Regions from separate parts of the Streptomyces sp. NPDC031100 genome, predicted to be linked through region 2. Evidence: riboswitches for the same ligand, from Rfam matches in the RefSeq annotation. Region 2 holds a riboswitch; the other holds the start of a gene.
What was found. Region 2 has a riboswitch for glycine ahead of gcvT (glycine cleavage system aminomethyltransferase GcvT). Riboswitches for the same ligand answer to the same signal wherever they lie in the genome.
Positions count from the first base shown of each region.

Region 1: linked by a shared signal. The riboswitch ahead of gcvP (aminomethyl-transferring glycine dehydrogenase) and the one ahead of gcvT (glycine cleavage system aminomethyltransferase GcvT) in region 2 are both predicted to bind glycine.

Region 1 covers NZ_JBVIGN010000013.1:9,042-13,009, reverse strand. The annotation lists gene gcvP (aminomethyl-transferring glycine dehydrogenase) at 1-1,824, opposite strand, end outside; glycine riboswitch at 1,999-2,093, opposite strand; gene ACZ5DS_RS31730 (PRC-barrel domain-containing protein) at 2,213-2,584, shown strand; gene ACZ5DS_RS31725 (DNA polymerase IV) at 2,676-3,968, opposite strand, start outside.
Region 2 covers NZ_JBVIGN010000004.1:532,559-536,526, reverse strand. The annotation lists gene ACZ5DS_RS14340 (enhanced serine sensitivity protein SseB C-terminal domain-containing protein) at 1-134, opposite strand, end outside; gene ACZ5DS_RS14335 (enhanced serine sensitivity protein SseB) at 321-1,112, opposite strand; gene ACZ5DS_RS14330 (AAA family ATPase) at 1,186-1,854, opposite strand; glycine riboswitch at 2,032-2,132, shown strand; glycine riboswitch at 2,133-2,245, shown strand; gene gcvT (glycine cleavage system aminomethyltransferase GcvT) at 2,287-3,405, shown strand; gene gcvH (glycine cleavage system protein GcvH) at 3,521-3,898, shown strand; gene glyA (serine hydroxymethyltransferase) at 3,913-3,968, shown strand, end outside.

The sequences.
Region 1 (3,968 bases), on a different contig from region 2:
CGTGCCGTGCGCGGAGGACGGGATCAGGCACACGGTCCGCTGCTCGTCACCGTTGGCCCGGTGGTAGCCGCGTACGGCGAGCAGGCCGGCCAGCTCGCCCTGCGAACCGGCGTTCGGCTGGAGCGAGACCTTGTCGTAGCCGGTGACCTCGGCGAGACGTTCCTCCAGCTCGCGGATGAGCGTGAGGTAGCCCTCGGCCTGCTCGGCGGGCACGAAGGGGTGCAGCTGGCCGAACTCGGGCCAGGTGACCGGTTCCATCTCCGTGGTCGCGTTGAGCTTCATGGTGCAGGAGCCCAGCGGGATCATGCCGCGGTCGAGCGCGTAGTCGCGGTCGGCCAGCTTGCGCAGGTAGCGCAGCATCGCGGTCTCGGAGCGGTGCTCCTGGAAGACCGGGTGGGTCAGGTAGTCGTCGGTGCGCAGCAGCGCCTCGGGCAGGGTGTCCGCGGCCGTGGCGTCCAGCGCCTCGATGTCGCCGGCGACGCCGAAGGCGGAGAAGACCGCGTCCAGCTGGGCCCGGTTGGTGGTCTCGTCGCAGGAGAGGGAGACATGGTCGGCGTCGACCAGACGCAGGTTGACGCCGTTGTCCCGGCCCGCGGCGACGACCTCGGCGGCCTTTGCGGGCACGCGCGCGGTGAGGGTGTCGAAGTAGGAGCCGTGGACGATCTCGACACCGCCGGCCTTCAGGCCCTCGGCGACGATGGTGGCGTACCGGTGGGTGCGCCGCGCGATGGTCCGCAGGCCCTCCGGCCCGTGGTAGACGGCGTACATGCCGGCCATCACGGCGAGCAGCACCTGCGCGGTGCAGATGTTGCTGGTGGCCTTCTCGCGGCGGATGTGCTGCTCACGGGTCTGCAGCGCGAGGCGGTAGGCCTTGTTCCCGTCGGCGTCGACGGAGACACCGACGAGGCGGCCGGGCAGGCTGCGCGCGAACTTCTCGTGCACCGCCATGTAGCCCGCGTGCGGACCGCCGAAGCCCATCGGGACACCGAAGCGCTGGGTCGTGCCGACGGCGATGTCCGCGCCCAGCTCGCCCGGCGAGGTCAGCAGGGTGAGGGCCAGCAGGTCGGCGGCGACGGTGACGAGGGCACCCAGCTCGTGCGCCTGCTCGATGACCGGCTTGATGTCGCGAACGGCACCGGAGGCACCCGGGTACTGGATCAGCACGCCGTTGATCTCGCGTGCGGCGATGTCGGCCGGGATGCCGTCGCTGAGGTCGGCGACGACGATCTCCACACCGGTCGGCTCGGCGCGCGTCTCGATGACGGCGATGGTCTGCGGCAGGGCGTCCGCGTCGACCAGGAACAGGCCCTTCTTGTTCTTGCCCATGCGCCGGGACAGCGCCATCGCCTCGGCGGCGGCCGTGCCCTCGTCCAGCAGGGAGGCGCCGGAGGTGGGCAGACCGGTGAGGTCGGCGACCATCGTCTGGAAGTTCAGCAGGGCCTCCAGACGGCCCTGCGAGATCTCCGGCTGGTACGGCGTGTACGCCGTGTACCAGGCCGGGTTCTCCATGACGTTGCGCAGGATGACCGGCGGGGTGAAGGTGCCGTAGTAGCCGAGGCCGATCATGGAGCCGAGGACCTGGTTGCGGTCGGCGAGCGAGCGCAGCTCGGCGAGCACCTCGGCCTCGGTGCGGGCACCCGGCAGGTCAAGAGCGTCGGCGTTCTTGATCACATCCGGGACCGCGGCGGCGGTCAGCTCGTCGAGGGAGCCGTAGCCGACGTGCGCGAGCATCTTGGCCCGCGCCTCCGGGTCGGGCCCGATGTGGCGCTGCTCGAAGGGGATGCCCGCTTCGAGCTCGGAGAGCGGAGTGCGATGGGCGGTCATTGCGGAGGCCTCCTGGTCTGACGCGACCTTCGAGGGGCACCACGGCACGGTTGCCCCGACGGCCTCCCCCTCTGTCATCTCAACCTGAGAGCTTCACCGGACACCCGAGGGTCCCGGCTTTCACCGTCGGTGAGGGCGAGAGCCGTCGACGCTCGCCCTGCTTTCCAGAGTGACCTCGTCCGTGCGGTACGTGAGCCTGAGAGATTCCGGGGAGGATTTGCTCCTTCGGCGCCTCCGAGGTGGTCGGAGGACTCTCCCGCACGGGGTCAGCAGCCGCTGTCAGCCTACCAGCGAGGTCAACGCCTGGGCCCTCGAGTGGCCGCCTCCCTGAATGTGCTCTTTCGTAGTGCTTACGGATGAGTTGCGACCAAGTGGAGGGAGACGGACCGTGCAGACCGGCATCGATCCGCGCAACCTGATCGGCCGCAAGGCGTTCGACCGCAATGGCACCAAGATCGGCACCATCGACGAGGTGTACCTCGACGACGCGACCGGCGTGCCCGAGTGGGCGGCCATACGGACCGGCCTCTTCTCCCGGGACGCCTTCGTCCCCCTGGAGCCCAGCGAGCTGGTCGAAGGCGCCCTCCGGGTCCCCTTCGACCGCGCACTCATCAAGGACGCCCCCGACTTCGGCGTGGGCCGCCACCTCTCCCCCGAACAGGAACTCCAGCTCTACCACCACTACGGCCTGGACGTGTCCGCCGCTCCCCCGCCCCCGGACCGCGATTTCGGCAAACTGGCAGGCAGCGAGGAGGCCTAGGGATGGCCTAGGGACTCTTGCCGGCCCCTGGGGGCGCGGGGAACTGCGCGAAAAACCACGGCGAACCCGCACCCACCGAACGACCTCCCCCCTACAGACCGGTATCGACGTCCGACACCAGCGGCAACGGCTCCGCCGGCTCCAGCCCGGGATCGTCCACCCGAAACGTACGAACCCGCCCCGGCTCGGACTGCGGTGTCTCGAAGCGCACGGTGACCCGCCCCAGACCGCTGCCCTGCACCCACCCGTGCCCGTACTCGACGTGCCGCACGTCATACCCGGCACGCCACTGCCGCTCGGCCGGTTCCGGGTCCTCCACGGCCTCGGGCACGACCTCCTCCGGCCCCTCCGCGGACGCGGCCCGCTCGCCCGCCGCCTGGGCGAACAGGTCCTCCTGGGTGTAGTCGGCCAGCCCGGAGACGCCCACGCCGAGCAGCCGGACCCCGCCCGTGGTGTCCACCGACTCCAGCAGCCGTGCCGCAGCCTCCCGGATCACCGCCGGATCGTCCGTGGGGCCTCTGAGCGTCTCGGAGCGGGTCAGCGTCGAGAAGTCGTACCGCCGCACCTTCAGGACGATGGTGCGCCCGGACAGCCCGGCACCGCGCAGCCGCCGCACGCACCGGTCGGCGAGCCGCTGCACCTCCAGGCCGACCCGCAACCGGTCGTGGATGTCCACGTCGTACGTGTCCTCGACCGACACCGACTTGGTCTCCCGCTCGGCCACCACGGGCCGGTCGTCGCGTGCCAGTGCCATGGCGTACAGCGCGTGCCCGTGTGCCTTGCCCAGCAGCCGTACGAGTTCGTCCTCACCCGCCTCGGCCAGCTCCTCGACCGTCGTGATCCCGGCCCGTCTCAGATGGTCACCGGTCGCCGGGCCGACCCCGGGCAGCGTCCGCACCGACATGGGGCCGAGCAGCTTACGCTCCGTGCCGGGCTTGATGAGCACGAGTCCGTCGGGCTTGGCCTGCTCCGAGGCGATCTTCGCGATCATCTTGGAGGCGGCCAGCCCCACCGACCCCGTGAGCCCCGTGACCGCCCGTATGTCGTCACGCAGCTTCGTCCCCGCCAGCCGCGCCGACTCCTCGTCCCAGGCCGCTCCCCCGGCCTCCAGGTCCACGAACGCCTCGTCCAGGCTCAGCGGCTCCACCAGCGGTGACAGCGCCCGCAGCAGCGCCATCACCTGATCGCTGACCGATCGGTACAGGGCGAAGCGCGGCACGAGATACGCGGCGTTCGGCGCCAGCCGGCGCGCCTGTGCCATGGGCATCGCCGAGTGGACACCGAAGACCCGGGCCTCGTACGACGCGGTGGCCACCACCCCGCGTGGTCCGAGGCCGCCCACGATCACGGCCTTCCCGCGCAGGCTCGGCTTGGATGCCTGCTC
Region 2 (3,968 bases):
CCGTACTGGGCGTCGGGGGAGCCGGCCTGGCCGTGCCACAGGAGCATCCAGATCTGGCCGGAGGAGGGGGTGGCGAGGGCGCGCAGCAGTGCTTCGTAGGCGTCGTAGCGGCCGGGGGTGACCTGGCGCAGCATGTGCTCGACGCTGCCGCTGTGGCTCGCGCTCACCTGTCGTGCCCTTCTCTTTTCAGTGCCCCTCGTTTGGGGACAGCTTAAGCGCCTACCGGGTTGGAGCCCGATGTCTGTGCGCGGGTGCCGGTGCGTTGTGGCTTGTCGCGCAGTTCCCCGCGCCCCTGGGTCAGCTGCCCCTGGGGTCGGCTTCTAGTGGCCGTACTCGTAGAAGGGTCGGACGTTTGCCCTGAGCCATTCGGCCACCGGGTCGTCCGTCACGTCCAGGAGGACCAAGTTGACCGGCCACTGGACGGGGACGGTGCCGAGGGCGCGGCCCAGGGCTTCCAGGGGGAGGGCCCGGATGTCGCCCTCGTACTGGGTGAGCTCGACGCCGACGAACATCACCGGGTCGGCCGTCTCGACGGCGGCCAGGCAGCGGCGGGCGCTGAGGACCACGCCCGTGGCGGCGAACTCGGCGGAGGCGGCGGAGAGGAAGTCGACCGGGTCGTCCTGCCAGTCGGGCTCGAAGAGGCGGACCCGGCCCCCGGTGCTGGGTCCGTCCAGCGGCGTGCGGCCCGCGCGGCACAGCTCGGCCACCGCCTCGGGCGGCAGCGGCACGCCGACCACGCCGTCGGGGTTGACGGCGATGCCGACCTGCGGGGGCAGACCGCGGGCGAACTCCACCGCCGGGGCGATGGTGTACGACATGTGGGAGCCGGTCGCCTGGCGGAGCTGCTCCTCGGAGCTGAAGACCGGGACGTACACCTGGCCCTCGATCTCCAGGGTGGGCAGGTCGAGCGGGCCGCTCTGCGGGCCGCCCCCGTTCGGCAGCGGGATCCAGAGGAAGCTCCGGCCCAGGACCTCGATGATCCGGCCGCCGGCGGCGGGTATGCCGAGGGAGGCCGAGAGCACCTCCTCCAGCTCGTTGCCGGGCCAACCGCCGTGCGGGTGGGGGTGCGCCTGTGCCGGGAAGTCCGCGGGAGTGTCCGCCGGGAAGTCCATCTGCCTACCGCCTGCTGGGAACCATGCTGTGGATCAAAAGGCTAGCGGGTGCCTGTGACAGCGGCGGCTCCGCTCAGCCGGTGAAGGCTATGCGGTGCAGGACGTCCGCCGCGTCCCGGTCCAGCAGCACGGCCGAGCCGCAGCCGGCGGGCAGCTCGCCCCGCTCCACCGCGCGCAGCAGGCGGCCGGTCGTACGGCGGTGGCGGCGGAAGGCGTACCGGGACACGCCGCGGCCGCGCTCGCGCTGGCCGTCCCGGGCGGTGCCGGGGGTGACGTCGAGGAGCAGCAGGTGCAGGGTGCCGCCGCGGCGGCGGGCCTCGCGGGCGAGCCAGGCGCGCACCCAGGACTGGGTGCCGCAGTCGTGCACGACGACCCCGTCACCGGTGCGCAGGGCGCGGCGCAGCCCGGCGTAGTGGGCGAGGCGGACCAGCGGGCGGTAGAGCGCGTAGGGCAGGAGGCGGGGCATCCGGGCGTCCCAGCGGTCGCGGGTGTCCTGCGAGTCGATGCGGTGGCCGGGGACCGCGCGGTGCATCAGGGTGGACTTGCCGCTGCCGGGCAGGCCGGTGATCACCACCAGGTCACGGGCGCCGAAGAGCAGGGCGTGCGGGCTGTGGCCGGCACGGTCGCGCAGGTCGCGGACGACCGGGGCCGGGCGGTCGGCGCAGCGCTCGCGGGCCGGGGCGGAGGGCTGCTTCGGCACCGCGACGCCGGTGGTGGCGGCGTAGGCCGTGGTCCTGTTCACCGTGATCGTCCTCCCCTGTGTGCGTAGAGACCCCTTGCCCTTCGGATGTAAAGAGAAGGTAATGCGCCGTGTCCAGTGGTTCGGTGCGCGTACTGCCACAGCTCGGTTACAGATGCGGCCCTGACGGGTGGGGGCGCGGCGTGCAATGATGTGCCCGCCAACTGCATACCGGCCGCTTGAATCCGCGCGGGAGAGTCCCTGGCAGCACTGATGCCGGGGCGCCGAAGGAGCAAGTCCCTCCCTTGAATCTCTCAGGTCCCCGTTACCGCGCGGGCGAGGCACATCTGAAAAGCGGGCCGCTGTGTCAGCGGCTCCACCCAAGGTGCAAGCCGTGATCGTCCCTGTGGCGGTCTCGGCGAACCTCTCAGGTTCCGATGACAGATGGGGAGGAACTTCCTCGCCCGTCAGCCTGCCCTGGGAGACGACCGACCGATGAGCAGTACCGAACTCCGTCACACCGCGCTCGATGCCCTGCATCGCTCGCTCGGCGCGACGATGACCGACTTCGCCGGCTGGGACATGCCCCTGCGCTACGGCTCCGAGCGCGACGAGCACCTCGCGGTGCGCACCAAGGCCGGTCTCTTCGACCTCTCCCACATGGGCGAGATCACCGTGACCGGCCCGCAGGCCGCCGCCCTGCTGAACTTCGCCCTGGTCGGCAACATCGCCTCCGTCGGTGTCGGCCGCGCCCGCTACACCATGATCTGCCAGGCCGACGGCGGCATCCTGGACGACCTGATCGTCTACCGCCTCGCCGAGACCGAGTACATGGTCGTCGCCAACGCCTCCAACGCCCAGGTGGTGCTGGACGCGCTGACCGAGCGTGCGGAGGGCTTCGACGCCGAGGTGCGCGACGACCGGGACGCGTATGCCCTGATCGCCGTCCAGGGCCCGGAGTCCCCCGGCATCCTGAAGTCCCTCACCGACGCCGACCTGGACGGCCTGAAGTACTACGCGGGCCTGCCCGGCACGGTCGCCGGCGTCCCCGCGCTGATCGCCCGCACCGGCTACACCGGCGAGGACGGCTTCGAGCTGTTCGTGAAGCCGGAGCACGCGGTGGAGCTGTGGCAGGCGCTGACCAAGGCCGGCGAGGGCGTCGGCCTGGTGCCGTGCGGCCTGTCCTGCCGGGACACCCTGCGCCTGGAGGCGGGCATGCCGCTGTACGGGCACGAGCTGACCACGTCCCTGACGCCGTTCGACGCCGGGCTCGGCCGGGTGGTGAAGTTCGAGAAGGAGGGCGACTTCGTGGGGCGCGAGGCGCTCACCGAGGCCGCCGCCAAGGCTGAGGAGAACCCGCCGCGGGTGCTCGTCGGGCTGATCGCCGAGGGTCGCCGGGTGCCGCGCGCCGGGTACGCCGTGGTCGCGGGCGGCCAGGTGATCGGCGAGGTCACCTCCGGCGCCCCCTCCCCCACCCTGGGCAAGCCGATCGCCATGGCCTACGTCGACGCGGCGCACGCGGCGCCGGGCACCGAGGGCGTCGGTGTGGACATCCGGGGGAGCCACGAGCCGTACCAGGTCGTGGCACTGCCCTTCTACAAGCGCCAGAAGTAGACACTGGGCGCGGTCCGTCCCCGGGACGTGACGCTGCGCACATTCACCTGCTCATCAGCAGGTCCAGCAGTCCCCCATTCACCAGCACTCCCGCGCGTACAGGAGAATTCAGGCCATGAGCAACCCCCAGCAGCTGCGCTACAGCAAGGAGCACGAGTGGCTGTCGGCCGCCGAGGACGGCGTCTCGACGGTCGGCATCACGGAGCACGCGGCCAACGCGCTCGGCGATGTCGTCTTCGTCCAGCTCCCGGAGGTCGGTGACACGGTGTCCGCGGGCGAGTCCTGCGGCGAGCTGGAGTCGACCAAGTCGGTCTCCGATCTGTACTCCCCCGTGACCGGTGAGGTCACCGCGGTCAACCAGGACGTCGTCGACGACCCGTCGCTGGTGAACTCGGCCCCCTTCGAGGGCGGCTGGCTGTTCAAGGTACGCGTCACGGACGAGCCGGAGGACCTGCTCACCGCCGACGAGTACACCGCCTTTTCCGCCGGCTGAGGAGTCGTAGCCGTATGACTGTCCTGAACACGCCTCTGCACGAGCTGGACCCGGAGATCGCCGCCGCGGT